4 regions of the Photobacterium toruni genome follow, and region 1 is predicted to be linked to each of the others. Evidence: predicted binding sites of a transcription regulator. Region 1 holds the regulator's gene; each other region holds the start of a gene.
What was found. The regulator PurR, encoded in region 1, represses purine synthesis genes. The targets are predictions, from matches to a motif close to TNANGNAAACGTTTNCNTNA.

Region 1 (4,110 bases):
TTTCGTGGATAACATCACGGTCAAAACATCCAAAACAATCACAGCAAGCTCAAGATAATTTTAAAAAAATTTAAAATTGAAACGATCCTTAAGATCCCAGGACATATAGCGCTCGATAAGGTCGATGTATGGTTTCAAGATGAAGCAAGATTTGGACAACAAAATACCACTACCCGTCTTTGGGCTGAACGAGGAACTCGACCAAGAGCGATAAAACAACAGCAGTTTGAATATGCTTATCTATTTGGTTCGGTGTGCCCAGCAAGAGGAGTTGGTGAGGCGTTAGTGGTACCTTGGGTAAATAAAGAAATAATGACTGAGCACCTTGCTCAGATATCACGAACCACAGAAAAAGGTCGTTATGCTATTGTAGTGATGGATGGTGCAGGCTGGCATACTGACGATATTGCTAATCCGTTTAATAATCTCAGCATCATCAAACTTCCACCATATTCCCCAGAACTTAACCCAATAGAACAAGTTTGGAGTTGGTTACGACAACACTATCTCGCTAATCAAAATTTTTCTGATTATAACGACATTCTCGATAAGGTCTGCCTTGCATGGAATCAGTTTAATGAATCGGCTTCACGCATCACTAGAATGTGTTCAAGAGATTGGATCAACCTGACCAGTTAATTTTCCAGATTGGTATTACTATTCAATTGTAGCTAAATACTAAGCTTGATAGGAATAGCTAAATCGGTTTGTAAATGTATATGCGGAATAAATTAAAGAGGCACAGGGCCTCTTTATTCTTAAGCGTCACTTAGCCAGTTGACGAATATATTTATTATAGTTTAGCTAGCAGTTCATTGCGTCTGCTTTCTGGTATTACTGACCAATGTTGGCCATGTATAGCGCCTTCCAATGCCCATAGTAATTCCAAACTTAAAGATGCCTCTTGTATTTTTTGTAATGCTTTATAAGCGTCGAGTGCACCAATATTATGGAGTTGTTCAATCGTTTTAATACCTACTTTTTTAAGCATCCTTTCATTTGAAAGGCGTAGGTTTGGTAAATCTTTTATTCTATCAGGAGTGCAACATTCTTTTGCTTTTTTGTCAGCTTGTGCTGCCTTAAGAGAATAGTTTGCTTGTTCTTTGATTTTTTCAGGTTGTTCCCACCATTCATCAAGAATAGCATAATGTTTTGTTATGACGGGAAAACCGCGCTTTTCATATATATAGGGTTTCAAACCCGCTTGTTTAAATTCCTCTTCATTTTTTGCATTTGCTCTGAGATGGAGTTTATTATTAACGACTAGTGCGAACATTGTCTCACCAGCGAAAATACCAAAACCGCCAAACATGGATCGCGATTTAATATCCCCTAAATGATCTAATAGCTGTAATGAATTTTTTAATATTGGTTTGTCCATACTTCTACTCGGTGAATAAATGAGTGTCACCTAACATTAAAGTAGCTGTAAATTAACTTTGTATTATTAAAGTTATTTACGAGATAAAATTTCTACTTTAAATCATCCATGTATTACTTTATAAATAATATTATCAATAGTGAAGTATTATTTATATCTTGTAAGTCTTTTGCTTACTATTATATGTATTTACGGGGTTCATTATATTCGATATTTTAACAAGATGACTTTGAATATTAATAGTGACTGGTGAATCTGTGATATTGTTCATGTTTTTACGGCGATGACAATTTTGAAAGCGCTGAGAGTTGAATTGAGGTGTTAGAAAAAAAGCCAATATAAATATTGGCTTGATAAGTAGGTTGTCGTATTAGCGTAAATCTTTTACCGACTTGCGCTCTACAATTGCAGGCGCCATTTCAAAAATTTGACGTTCATGATCTTTGTTCTTCATTCGCTCCATTAAGATTTTAATGGCTGTTTTACCTAAACGACGTTTCGGCTGATGAATAGTCGTTAGTGGTGGCGCGAAGTAAGGGGCAAGATCAATATTGTCGTAACCAATAATAGAAATATCACCAGGAACGCGTAATCCTGCTTGTTCAAAGGTACTAATTAGTGCCATTGCCATGATGTCATTGAAGCAGAAAATAGCCGTTGGACGCTCTGCCATAGCAATATATTTTTCAGCTGCTTTCACCGCAGAGTCACACTCAAAGTCACCTTCAAGGATCCAGTCTTCATTAACGGTTAAGTTAGCTTCTGCCATGGCTTTATTAAAGCCCTTTAAGCGTTCACGACAAGTAGATTTATCTGTATGGCCAGACAAACACCCAATACGGCTATGACCATGCTCGATAAAGTATTTAGTCGCAATGTAGCCACCTTGTTCAGCATTATCCTGAATTTTATCGGTATGCGGGCTTTCTGGACCCCAGTCCATTATCACCATTGGCAGGTCTTTTTGACGCTCAAGCAGATCCAATAATTTCTGATCAAGATCGGAACACATTACTAATAAGCCATCAACACGCTTTTCCGCAAGCATGCGTAAGTAATCATATTGCTTAGAAAGGTTACCTTCCGTATTACATAAAATTAGCGTGTAGCCTTCACGGTAACAATACTCTTCAACACCATGCACAACTTCAGCAAAGAAAGGGTTAGTTGATTTAGTTACCAACATACCAATGGTGCGAGTGGTATTACATTTTAGACTGCGAGCAACAGCACTTGGTGCATAATTGAGATCTTCAACGGCTGCCAGTACTTTCTTCTGTGTTGCTTCTGCGACAAAGCGTGTTTTATTGATCACGTGTGAAACTGTTGTCGTTGAAACACCAGCCATACGTGCAACATCTTTAATGGTTGCCATATTTATTCTTCTAATAATGGGTGCTAGAGATGTTTCTAGCTAATCGTGAGGTACCAAATTGAGTAATTACTGAGATGAATATAATTCAATGTTTTTAGGTAAAGTTTCTCGTTAATTATTCAATTTGGCACCGATAATGTGTCTATTGCATACTTAAATAGTATTAACACCAAAAGCCGCATTTATTCGCGGCTTTTATAATTATTACATGTTTTTCAAGTGTAATCGCTTGCGTTCACATTTTACTGAGTGTTACGCGTAGTGCAACGTTTCAATTGTCTGGGAGTAAATTATTTGACAACTATCAACAAAAAATCGTAATTTTCAGCAAATTTAATGGAATTTACAACCGACATTTAAAAATATGCTGCACTTTAATACTATGATAGTAGGTAAGGATAGTTATGAACAGAAACGTCTCAATTATACACTTGATTAACTATTTAAGGCTGTCTTTGGTTAGTATCTTATGGTTGAAATGCCAGAACAGAAGCGGTAATTACACTCAGTGGGTACCATTAAGCGCAATGATTAAATTTATTTTGGTTGTTATTAATGACGGGAAGTGTCGGTTTAGGGTGTTATAGCAGACTCTAGCGACGGTAATATTTGAGAAGTTGATCCCGATCATCGTAATTTAGAGCGAAACTTGAACTCAAGTAAATACCTGTGATAATTAGTTTATTACATTGCTTATTTATTCGGAACAATATGATGACGGAAGAACATAAAAAGGGTATTTGGTTTGCTTATATTGCCAGCTTTCTAACCCCGTTTACTTTATTATTGTCAGGAATTATCGCCATTATTTATGCTGGTTATAAACTTGATAAAGGCGCTGATGAAGTTGCCTATAGCCATTACTACACTATTATTCGTAGCTTCTTTTTGTTTTTAACCTTCTTTGTAGTGTTAGGCGTTTCTGCAGCAACAACCACAGGAATGATTGCTGGTGCTGAATATTGGGTACATAGTGATCTTCTAGCGAAGATATTGAGCATATTACCTTTTGTTGGCGGTGCGATTGCTATTGTTGCAATAGTGGTATGGTTTGCCAAGATCGTAAATGGAATGAAATTGCTTAGTCAAAATAAAGCGATTAAATTATCGTAATAAAAAGAGTTGCGCATTATCATGTGCAACTCTTTTTTTATGCTTTAAATAGGCTATTAACTTATTTGCTGTATTGTTTTTGTAGTAAATATTGACGCCACATGAAGATGATAATGTTGTTGTATCGCTAGAGGTAAGCAATTATCTGTAACAACACAAGGATCTAGACCACAATCTTGAACACCGTCAGGGCATTCTGGGGTAACGACTGCTGGTGGAGTGCAATCAATAGCCCAATCAC
Region 2 (4,110 bases), 990 kb from region 1:
ATGCTAATTTATGGTTAGCATTAAGTAACTTACGATCCATGGCATCAAATAATCTGCGTGTCGTACTTGTTAATGCAGTTTTATCATGCTGCAGACGTTGTTGTGGTGAATAAAGTGACAGTTTATAGGCATTTTGAGTAATACGTTGTTGCTGTATTTGAATCTTTTTCAGCATAATCTGCTGCAATCTACGGCTGATATCATCTAAATGCTGTTGTTGTTGATTTAAGCGTAATTGGGGATGTTGGCGCTCTAAGCGATGACTTAAAAGGTTAATAGACTGGTTTTGCTTGGATAAATAGCGCTGCACTGCATGTTGTAATTGTCTTTTTTTGTGGGCGATATTCTCTGTTTGTGCTGAATTATCTCGGCTGATTAACTCAGCAGCAGCAGATGGTGTTGGTGCGCGCATATCTGCGACAAAATCCGCAATAGTGACATCAACTTCATGGCCAACAGCACTGACAATCGGAATCTGACTTGCTGCAATTGTTCGCGCAACAATTTCTTCGTTAAATGCCCATAAATCTTCTAATGAACCGCCACCTCGGCCCACAATTAAAACATCACATTCTTGTCGTGCATTAGCGCGTCCAATGGCTTGAGCAATCGATATTGCTGCGCCATCACCTTGTACCATCGTGGGATAAATAACCACGGCTAAACTTGGATCTCGACGTTGTAATACGTGCAGAATATCGTGCAGTGCAGCGCCTGTTTTAGAGGTAATAATGCCGACACGTTGCGGCTGTTGTGGTAATGGTTTTTTTAATGATTGAGCAAATAATCCTTCAGCAGCAAGGGTCATTTTGAGTTGTTCAAATTGTTGCTGTAAACGACCATCACCTTCAGGTTGCATGCTTTCAATGATCAGTTGGTAGTCACCACGAGGCTCATAAATAGATAACCGTGCTTTAACTAATACTTGATTACCATTGCTCGGTTTAAAGCTGACATGGCGATTATTGCCTTTGAACATTGCGCATTTTACTTGGGCACGAGAATCTTTGAGGGTGAAATACCAATGACCAGAAACCGGCATTGAAAAATTCGATAATTCACCGACGAGCCATACTATTCCCATTTCATTTTCAAGGATTAGACGGACTTGTGCATTGAGACTGGAGACGGTGTAGATACGATCGTTGGATTGGCTTTGAGAAGCGAATAGAGTCACGAAGTGAAGTACCTGCTAGCGAATAAGTGGCGGCAGGCGGTCAGAAAACTATCAAATAGAACGAAAAACGCCTAGGCAGATCAATGGACAGATCTTGGCCGTATTTCGTCGACCGCATCACCGGATAGTTAACCGAAATATACTACACAGCAAATGTTTTTTGTCAATAAAAAAATAAAAAATAAAACTAGCCAAACGATTGCTTCATACGTATAATCCGTTCGCAATATTTTAATCTTCTTTGTAAACCTTTAAATTGGTGTGAGATATTGCATGTTACGAATTAAAAAAGAAGCGTTGACGTTTGATGATGTATTATTAGTTCCTGCTCATTCTACAGTCCTACCTAACACTGCCGATCTGCGCACCCGTCTCACGAAAGAGATTGCTCTTAACATTCCTATGCTATCAGCATCTATGGACACAGTGACTGAAGGTCGCCTAGCTATTGCTCTCGCTCAAGAGGGTGGTATTGGTTTTATCCACAAGAATATGTCAATCGAACAACAAGCGGCTGAAGTTCGCATGGTGAAAAAGTTCGAAGCTGGCGTTGTTGCAGAACCTGTTACAGTTAAACCAAATAACACCATTGCTGATGTTAAGCGTTTAACGGAAGAAAATGGTTTCGCAGGTTACCCTGTGGTTACAGATAACAATGAATTGATTGGTATTATTACTGGTCGTGATGTTCGTTTTGTTACCGACCTTTCAATTAAAGTTGAAGAAGTCATGACATCTAAAGAGAAGCTAGCCTCTGCTAAAGAAGGTGCATCTCGTGAAGAAGTTGAAGCTATTATGCAACAGTACCGTGTTGAAAAAGTACTGTTAGTTGATGATAACTTCCGTCTAAAAGGCATGATTACAGCGAAAGACTTCCAAAAAGCAGAACGTAAACCAAATGCTTGTAAAGATGAACGCGGTAGTCTACGTGTTGGTGCTGCTGTTGGTGCTGGTGCGGGCAATGAAGAACGTGTTGCTGCCTTGGTTGAAGCTGGTGTTGACGTATTACTTATCGATTCATCTCACGGTCACTCTGAAGGTGTTTTACAACGTATTCGTGAAACACGTGCAGCTTTCCCTAACCTTCCTATTGTCGGCGGTAACGTTGCAACGGCTGAAGGTGCTCGTGCACTGATTGAAGCGGGTGTAAGTGCCGTTAAAGTGGGCATCGGCCCAGGTTCAATCTGTACTACTCGTATTGTTACTGGTGTAGGTGTTCCACAAATTACTGCGATTTCAGAAGCTGCGTCAGTGGCTGATCAATACGGTATTCCAGTTATTGCTGATGGCGGTATTCGTTACTCTGGCGATTTATGTAAAGCAATCGCTGCCGGTGCATCATGCGTAATGGTTGGTTCAATGTTTGCTGGTACTGAAGAAGCACCGGGTGAAGTTGAATTATACCAAGGTCGTTCATATAAATCATACCGTGGTATGGGCTCACTAGGCGCAATGTCTAAAGGTTCTTCTGATCGTTATTTCCAATCAGATAATGCTGCTGACAAGCTAGTTCCTGAAGGCATCGAAGGCCGTGTGGCATACAAAGGTTTGATGAAAGAAATCGTGCATCAGCAAATGGGTGGTTTACGCTCAAGCATGGGTCTAACAGGCTCTGCAACGATTGAAGATTTACGCACTAAAGCTGAATTTGTACGTATTTCAGGTGCTGGTATGAAAGAATCACATGTTCATGATGTGACGATTACAAAAGAAGCACCTAACTACCGTATGGGTTAATTGTTAGGCAGTCAGTAGTCTTTTGACGAAAACGATTGCCTAAGTGAATAAGTTAGATAAAATCGGGGCTAGATATAGCCCCCAATACATTCAATTTTTGAGATAGCTCTATAATGACCACTACCACAAATATTCATGACCAACGTATTCTTATTTTGGATTTTGGTTCGCAATACACTCAGTTAATTGCCCGTCGTATCCGTGAAATTGGCGTTTACTGTGAGCTTTGGAGCTGGGATGTTGATGAAGCTGATATCCGTGATTTCAATCCAAACGGTATTATTCTTTCTGGTGGTCCTGAAAGTGTTACTGAAGCGGGTTCTCCTCGCGCACCACAGTATGTTTTTGATGCGGGTGTTCCTGTGTTTGGTGTCTGTTACGGCATGCAGACCATGGCAGAACAACTGGGTGGTAAAGTTGCAGGTTCTGATGAGCGTGAGTTTGGTTATGCGCAAGTTAAAATTGTTGAGCAGACTGCTTTCTTAAAAGATATTCAAGACGCTGTTGCAGCTGATGGCACACCACTGCTTGATGTGTGGATGAGCCACGGTGACAAAGTTGTCGAAATTCCAGCAGATTTTGTCAAGATTGCTGAAACAGATACCTGTCCATTTGCTGCGATGGCAAATGAAGACAAGCGCTTCTATGGGGTGCAATTCCACCCTGAAGTAACCCATACTCGTCAAGGCATGAAGTTAATTGAAAACTTTGTAATGAACGTGTGTGGCTGTGAAAAACTATGGACATCAGCCAATATTATTGAAGATGCGATTGAACGTATCAAAGAGCAAGTAGGTGACGATGAAGTTATCCTTGGTCTTTCTGGTGGTGTTGATTCATCTGTAGTTGCGATGCTTATTCATCGTGCAATTGGCGATAAGCTAACATGCGTATTTGTTGATAATGGGTTACTTCGTCTTAACGAAGGTCAACAAGTGATGGACATGTTTGGTGATAAATTTGGCCTAAACATTATTCACGTTAAAGCAGAAGATCGTTTCTTAACTGCATTGGCTGGCGTTGATGAACCAGAAGCAAAACGTAAGATCATTGGTCACGTATTTGTTGATATCTTTGATGAAGAATCAAAGAAACTGAAAAATGCTAAGTGGTTAGCACAAGGTACAATCTACCCTGATGTTATCGAATCTGCGGCATCTAAGACGGGTAAAGCACATGTGATTAAATCACACCAT
Region 3 (4,110 bases), 970 kb from region 1:
ATGGCCGCGTTTTGTGCGTAACGAATCAGAGCGTTTTGAAGCGCGCTTTAGTTTAGTTGAAGTACAAAAGAGTGATTCATTGTTCTTTAATGAAATGGCTGGCTCGCGAATGCCAATCGCGGTTTCACATGGCGAAGGTCGAGTTGAAGTACGCAATGCCGAGCATTTGGTAGCGATTGAGCAGTCAGGAACGATTGCGCTACGTTACCTTGATAACTATGGCAATGTCACTCAAAATTACCCCGCTAACCCTAATGGTTCGCCAAACGGTATTACAGGATTAACCACGCAAGATGGGCGGGTTACGATTATGATGCCGCACCCTGAGCGAGTGTTCCGTACTGTTGCCAACTCTTGGCATCCAGATGATTGGAGCGAAAATAGCCCTTGGATGCGTATGTTCCGTAACGCACGAGTTAATCTCGGTTAAATATTGAGTTATCTAAATTAATGAAGGCTGCCAGTGTTGGCAGCTTTTTTTATGCTGTAATTTGAGAGTTACAAAATTAAATATGAAGTTGATATTGATCACATTCACTTTGAAAAAACATTGGGATAATTGACATAATTAATAAATAGAACGACGTTGGCGTCGTTACAAGGATGAAATAATGGGATTGGATTTTCCCAAGAGTTACTGTCTTATCGGTGCGACCAAACTATTGGCAGTATTAGTTATTATTGGTCTTATTCAGCATGTTGAGATGATAATTCATATCTTTAAATTTGATATTCTGACAACAGTGCCAGTGAGTGTCACTATATTAGTATTAAGCTCTGGAATACTTGCTTGTATAGGCTTATTTCGAGGGAAAAAATGGGGATTTATACCGCTTTATTTCTATATTCCAGCCGTAACATTATTTCTACAAGTAAGTTTAATTCCTTTCATACCAGATCTTTTTCCAGTTAAATATCATGATATTGTTATTATGGTGATCAATGGCTTAGTATTATTGTATTCAGTGTTGCTACTTTTGCGACGAATGGAGTCTAATTACATTAAAGAATATTAAATGTGATTAAGTTACTGCATTAAATCTGTGATAATAGCCTTAATTTAATCAAGTCGGTGATTGTAATTATGATCCCGATCTTCTGCTCAGCAAAGGATGATGATAATGAAAAAAATTGAAGCCATTATTAAGCCGTTTAAACTTGATGATGTTCGTGAAGCATTAGCGGAAGTGGGTATCACCGGAATGACGGTGTCAGAAGTAAAAGGATTTGGTCGTCAAAAAGGCCATACGGAGCTTTACCGTGGTGCAGAATACATGGTCGATTTTTTACCTAAAGTGAAAATTGAAATTGTGGTGACTGATGAAGTTGCTGAGCAATGTATTGAAACAATTGTTGAAACCGCGCAAACGGGTAAGATTGGCGATGGTAAAATCTTCATGTTTGATATAGAGCGTGTGGTACGTATTCGTACCGGTGAAGAAGATGAAGATGCTATTTAATTTGTGATGGTTCGTCATGATTAAGATAATAATCGGGGGTGCGTATATGCAGCCCCTTTTTTATATTTATAACTTGAGTTTGATGGATCGGGTATTAGCGGCAGATTATTGTAACAACAAAGAAAACCACATTTAGGACTTTCTGATTTAGATCAATTTATGTAGTATAGTTTACAGATAAAAACGAAAACGAAAACGTTTGCGTCCGCATGGCGTCTAGTGTTGGTGATTTTTCGTTTATTACTAAAAATAGTATAAAACTTAGCTGAGTCAGGAGATACAGATGCTAAAGCGTGATATGAATATTGCTGATTATGATGCGGAACTATTTGCAGCTATTCAGGAAGAAACTGCCCGTCAGGAAGAACACATCGAGTTGATTGCTTCTGAAAATTACACCAGCCCACGTGTAATGGAAGCACAAGGTTCTCAGCTAACAAATAAATATGCTGAAGGTTATCCTGGTAAGCGTTACTACGGCGGTTGTGAATTTGTCGACAAGGCTGAGCAACTTGCGATTGATCGTGCTTGTCAGTTATTTGGTGCAGAATACGCGAATGTTCAGCCACACTCAGGTTCTCAAGCAAATAATGCTGTTTACATGGCACTATTGAATGCTGGCGACACAGTATTAGGCATGAGCTTGGCACACGGCGGTCACTTAACTCATGGTTCACCGGTAAACTTCTCTGGTAAGTTATACAATATCATTCCTTATGGTATTGATGAAAATGGTCAAATTGATTACCAAGAAATGGAAGCACTGGCGTTAGAGCATAAGCCAAAAATGATCATTGGTGGTTTCTCCGCTTATTCTCAAGTTGTTGACTGGGCAAGAATGCGTGAAATCGCAGATAAAATTGGCGCTTACTTGTTTGTTGATATGGCGCACGTTGCGGGCTTAATTGCGGCGGGTGTTTATCCAAACCCTGTGCCTCATGCGCATGTCGTTACCACAACAACGCATAAAACATTAGCCGGTCCTCGTGGTGGTTTGATTCTGTCAAATGAAGGCGAAGATCTATACAAAAAGCTTAACTCTGCTGTTTTCCCTGGTGGTCAAGGTGGTCCGTTAATGCATGTTATCGCCGCTAAAGCGGTAGCATTTAAAGAAGCGATGGAGCCAGAGTTTAAAGTTTATCAAGCTAATGTGGTTGTTAATGCTAAAGCGATGGTGGCTGAATTTATTAAACGCGGTTATAACATTGTTTCTGGTAGCACTGAAAACCATTTATTCCTTGTCGATTTAATTGATAAAGGAATCACAGGTAAAGAAGCAGACGCAGCACTGGGCGCAGCCAATATTACGGTTAACAAAAACAGCGTGCCTAATGATCCACGTAGCCCATTTGTAACTTCAGGTATTCGTGTTGGTACGCCTTCAATAACTCGTCGTGGTTTTGATGCTGATGATGCACGTCAACTTGCCGGTTGGATGTGTGATGTACTAGATAACATCAATGACACTGCCGTTATTGAAGCGACAAAAGAGAAAGTGCTTGAAATTTGTAAGCGTCTTCCTGTTTACGCATAATTCACGCATGATGCAGTATTAAATACTTATTGCATATCAAAAAAAGGCTTACCTGTTTCATAGGTGAGCCTTTTTTGTTTTATGAATACTATAAAATGCGCCATTATTAATGATAATTGTTACTTTTAAGGCTATTTATTATAAAAAAGGAAGGGGATTGTCTCATTAAAGTGATGAAATGGGTTACACTGAGACGATTGAATGTAGGAGGCTAAATGCATTGTCCTTTTTGCGGTGCAAATGACACCAAAGTAATCGATTCACGATTGGTTGCAGATGGCCACCAAGTGCGCCGACGACGCCAATGTTTAGCGTGTAATGAACGCTATACTACGTTTGAAACGGCAGAGCTTGTAATGCCTCGCGTAGTGAAAACTAATGGTAACCGTGATCCGTTTAATGAAGAAAAATTACGCGGTGGTATTCAGCGTGCGTTAGAAAAACGTCCAGTGAGTACTGATGATATTGAACGCGCAATTAACAGCATTAAATCTTGTCTGCGAGCAACAGGTGAACGTGAAGTACCATCAGAGATGATAGGTAATTTAGTAATGGAAGCATTAAAAGAATTAGATAAAGTGGCTTATATCCGCTTTGCTTCTGTTTATCGTAGTTTTGAAGATATTCGTGAGTTTGGTGAAGAAATCGCTAAACTGGAACGTTAAAATAAATAATCGTTAAGACCAACAATAATGACACATACTGATCAACAAATGATGTCGCGAGCGATAGCTCTGGCTAAGCGCGGCCGTTATACCACAGCACCGAATCCTCAGGTAGGATGCGTGATTGTAAATAATGGCGACATTGTTGGTGAAGGGTATCATTATCAAGCAGGACAACCCCATGCTGAAGTGTTTGCATTACGGCAGGCTCAGCAACGTGCTCAAGGGGCGACGGTGTATGTCACTTTAGAGCCATGCTCTCATTATGGTCGAACCCCTCCTTGTGCTGAAGCATTAATTAATGCCAATGTTGCTCGCGTTGTATGTGCCATGGTCGATCCCAATCCTGCCGTTGCTGGTCGTGGTATCGCTTTATTGCAAGCGGCTGGTATTCAAGTTGATATCGGTGTTTTAGCCGCGCAAGCACAAGCACTTAACCCTGGTTTTATTA
Region 4 (4,110 bases), on a different replicon from region 1:
TAAACATAAAAAAGCAAACAAGTTATCTGGCTTTTTTTATCAATCTAGAGGAGTTAGCCACTATATTAAAGTATTTGTGGTTATTTATTAATCATGATATCAAGGATCTGCACATCAGTTTGAGTCATGGATCCATTAGCTAATGCTGACAGGTTGCGAATCGTATTATCAACATTGTGCGCAACAATACCTTCATTTCCTGTTACGCTTAAGCCATCTAATGCCATTAATGCTGATTTTATAGCAGAGCCAGCTGATGATGATACTTTCATTGCGCAACTGGTTTTTGCACCATCACAGATCATGCCAGCAATATCGCCAATCATACTATTGATTGCAGCACTAATTTGTTGAAAATTACCGCCAAGTAACCATGTCATACCAGCAACGGCACCCATTGATGCTGTTGTTGCGCCACATAAGGCGGATAATTTATTTTGATGACTTTTAATATAAATAGCCATTAGGTGTGACAACATTAATCCACGAATAAGCTGTTCTTCGTCGGCTTTAATAAAATCAGCAACAACGACCACTGGCATGGTAGCAGCTATACCTTGATTGCCTGAACCTGAATTACTCATTGCTGGTTTCATCGCGCCGCCCATACGCGCATCTGAAGCCGCGGCCGTACGCAGTAATACATCGGTTAATAAACCCGCAGAAAGTAAACCTCGCTCAATATTACGTTGGAAAGTCGCTCCAACTTGTAAGCCATAGTTACCTTGTAAACCTTCAATAGAAAGGGCGTTATTTAGCTGATAAGCTTGCTCAATAAAGCGAATATCAGCTAAAGGGGCTTGCGTGGCGAAGTCGAAAATATCTTGTGCGCATGCATCAATAAAGGGATTACTATTTTCACTTTTTGAGGCTGTGTGAGTGGTATTTTTAGGATCGGCAATATAAGTCGTTATGCCGTCTTCCTCAATGGCAAGTATATGGGTATGACCATCTGCAATCGTCACACTTGCGGTATGATGTTTTGTTAATACTGTTACTTTGGAATAAAGGATATTACTAACGTTAGCCACACTTACGGAGACTAATTTTTTATCTAGCATCGCTTTTGCTATGGTTACATCCGCAGTGGTTAAATTTTTAAGTACTTCTAATTGGGCTTGGCTATCACCTGCGACTGCACCTGCTGCGGCTGCTATTTCTAGTCCAACCATTCCTGTTCCAGGTACGGTGACTCCCATGCCATTTTTCATTAAATTAGCAGAAACGAGTACGTTAATAGCCGTAATATCTTGATGTTTTATATGAAGCTTATTAACAGCGATGGCTGCGGCTAGTGCAACGGATACGGGCTCTGTACAGCCAAGTGCAGGTACTACATCGCGTTTTACAATATCAACAAATGCTGGCCAAAGTGTATGTTTCATTGCAATCACCTAATGCTCTTTATATAAAGCGTCAAAATTTATGGATAAAGCTAATTGAAGTATTGATTAAATAATTAGCTAACATTTTCTTTTAGTTTGTGATGATGAGTATACGTCTAGTCGTAAAGAAAAAAATCATATAATCATTACTTATAATGCAGATAAGGAGTATTTTTTGCTATTTAAAATTCAACAAATAGGCTTTTGTTACCCTTGTCACAGTTTTTATGGGAATATTTTTTCATTGTGATGATGAGTTTTTTTTATGATAGTAGTGAAAAAATTATTTTTTTGAGTAAAAAAAGCAGTTTATGGTAGCGGGATTGGTCGATTTCTAGGTATCATATTTGAGGAAAGATGACATAAAGGTTGAAGATCAAATGCTTCAACCTTTTCTTTTTTTTAAAAGGTAAACGTTTGCGTTATTGGCTTTGTGCATTATTTCATGGCCAATCCTAACGGATTAAAATCAGAAAATTATAGGAAGACATCATGTCTGCTGACAGTACACCTAATACCCAAGGTTCATCAACTCGCGGCTTAGATCGTTATTTTCAAATATCTGAGCGTGGCAGTAGTGTTAAACAAGAAATTATTGCTGGGTTAACGACTTTTTTAGCAATGGTATATTCAGTCATTGTTGTACCAAGCATGTTAGGTGCCGCTGGTTTTAATCAAAGTGCGGTATTTATTGCAACTTGCTTAGTGGCTGCATTTGGTTCATTACTGATGGGGCTATGGGCTCGATTGCCGATGGCTATTGGCTGTGCAATATCACTTACGGCCTTTACTGCTTTTAGTTTAGTGCTTGGGCAAGGGGTTAGTATTCCTGTTGCGCTTGGTGCTGTATTTTTAATGGGAGTCTTATTTACTCTTATCACAGTGACGGGTATTCGTGGTTGGATCATGAGAAATATGCCAACAGGGATCGCACATGGTACGGGTATCGGTATTGGATTGTTCTTATTACTGATTGCAGCAAATGGCGTTGGTCTGGTTATCAAGAATCCACAAGCGGGTTTGCCGGTGGCATTTGGTCATTTTATGTCATTGCCTGTGATTATGTCATTGGTTGGCTTGGCGGCAATTTTAGGGCTTGAAAAACGTCGTGTACCTGGTGGCATTTTGTTAGTCATTATTGCTATTTCAGTCTTTGGGCTTATCTTTGATCCTAATGTGAAATACCATGGCTTGTTTGCATTGCCTACATTAGGTGGTGAAGGCTCCTTATTAGGCTCTCTTGATATTATGGGAGCGCTTAATCCCGTGATTTTACCTACCGTATTAGCCTTGGTGATGACTGCTATTTTTGATGCGACAGGTACTATTCGTGCGGTTGCGGGTCAGGCTAATTTATTGACTGAACGCGGTAATATTATTAGTGGTGGTAAAGCACTAACCGCCGATTCAGTGAGTAGTATTTTCGCTGGTTTAGTGGGTGGTTCACCTGCTGCTGTTTATATTGAATCTGCGGCGGGTACTGCTGCTGGTGGTAAAACAGGTTTAACAGCAACAACGGTTGGGTTGTTGTTTGTGTTAATGTTATTTTTAGCACCATTAAGTTATTTAGTTCCTGCTTACGCAACTGCTCCTGCATTAATGTATGTGGGTTTATTGATGCTCAGTAACGTTAGTAAGCTCGACATGAACGACTCTGTTGATGCGTTATCGGGCTTATTATGTGCGGTCTTTATTGTTTTAACGGGCAATATTGTGACTGGTATCATGCTTGGTTTCGTCAGTTTAGTTATTGGACGAATCGTTTCGGGTGATTTTAAGCGTTTAAATATTGGCACCGTTATTATTGCGATAGCATTAGTGGTGTTTTACGCCGGAGGTTGGGCGATTTAATCTAATTTTACTCGCTATTTAACGACCATTAACCCGCGCACTCAACGCGGGTTTTTTATACTCAAAATAATAATCCAGATGTTTTTTTTGTAACGGCTCACGCGTAAACTATTTACTCATTTTATGTTGTCATGAAGTTGTAATTAATGAAAAAAACATTATTAGCGTTAATAGTTGCGATTGGATTTAGCCAAACGGCGAATGCCTGTACTGGTATTACATTAGCAACGACGGGGAATGATCATATTCAAGCTCGTACTATCGAGTGGGGGCACAGTGATCTTAATAGTAAGTTAATTATTGCGCCTCGTGATTATTCATATACATCTACCATGCCTGATCAAAAATCAGGGCTAACATGGGTGAGTAAATATGGCTTTGCTGGCATATCTGTTAGTGATGATAAATTCATTGCAGAAGGTGTTAATGAGAAAGGCTTAACGGCAGGATTATTCTATTTTCGAGGTTATGGCTCACTCGCGACTTATGATCCTAAAGATACCGCGAATAATATTACTGATATGGATTTTGTACGGTGGATGTTAAGTCAATACGCCACTGTTGCCGAAGTAGAAGCGGCTTTGAACAACATTAAGATAGTTACGGTATATTTTGATGCTAAAGGTCAGCCTTCTCCAACGGCACATTGGCGAGTATCGGATAAGCAAGGTAACAGTATCGTGATTGAAATAATGGATCACGGTAAAATTCACATCTATAAGAACACGGCTAAAGTGTTAACTAACTCACCAGATTATAACTGGCAGGTCACTAACCTGAATAATTATATTAATTTGCATCCGGGTAGCAGTCAGCCTCAACAAATTAATGGTGTTAGTGCACAATCTTTTGGGGTTGGTTCTAACTTTGTTGG

Region 2: a site for PurR is predicted at 1,365-1,384, ahead of guaB (IMP dehydrogenase). Genes of this name have one in related genera too.
Region 3: a site for PurR is predicted at 1,648-1,667, ahead of glyA (serine hydroxymethyltransferase). Genes of this name have one in related genera too.
Region 4: a site for PurR is predicted at 1,791-1,810, ahead of OC457_RS17320 (NCS2 family permease). Genes of this name have one in related genera too.

Annotation. Positions count from the first base shown of each region.
Region 1 covers NZ_AP024854.1:1,297,278-1,301,387, forward strand. The annotation lists one part of gene OC457_RS06175 (IS630 family transposase) at 1-62, shown strand, start outside; one part of gene OC457_RS06175 (IS630 family transposase) at 64-639, shown strand; gene OC457_RS06180 (TfoX/Sxy family DNA transformation protein) at 794-1,381, opposite strand; gene purR (HTH-type transcriptional repressor PurR) at 1,752-2,756, opposite strand; gene OC457_RS06190 (hypothetical protein) at 3,471-3,869, shown strand; gene OC457_RS06195 (trypsin-like serine protease) at 3,926-4,110, opposite strand, start outside.
Region 2 covers NZ_AP024854.1:2,282,739-2,286,848, reverse strand. The annotation lists gene xseA (exodeoxyribonuclease VII large subunit) at 1-1,177, opposite strand, end outside; gene guaB (IMP dehydrogenase) at 1,451-2,914, shown strand; gene guaA (glutamine-hydrolyzing GMP synthase) at 3,028-4,110, shown strand, end outside.
Region 3 covers NZ_AP024854.1:2,266,507-2,270,616, reverse strand. The annotation lists gene purL (phosphoribosylformylglycinamidine synthase) at 1-430, shown strand, start outside; gene OC457_RS10780 (hypothetical protein) at 612-1,016, shown strand; gene glnB (nitrogen regulatory protein P-II) at 1,122-1,460, shown strand; gene glyA (serine hydroxymethyltransferase) at 1,744-2,994, shown strand; gene nrdR (transcriptional regulator NrdR) at 3,210-3,659, shown strand; gene ribD (bifunctional diaminohydroxyphosphoribosylaminopyrimidine deaminase/5-amino-6-(5-phosphoribosylamino)uracil reductase RibD) at 3,684-4,110, shown strand, end outside.
Region 4 covers NZ_AP024855.1:703,533-707,642, reverse strand. The annotation lists gene OC457_RS17325 (L-cysteine desulfidase family protein) at 81-1,385, opposite strand; gene OC457_RS17320 (NCS2 family permease) at 1,878-3,236, shown strand; gene OC457_RS17315 (linear amide C-N hydrolase) at 3,383-4,110, shown strand, end outside.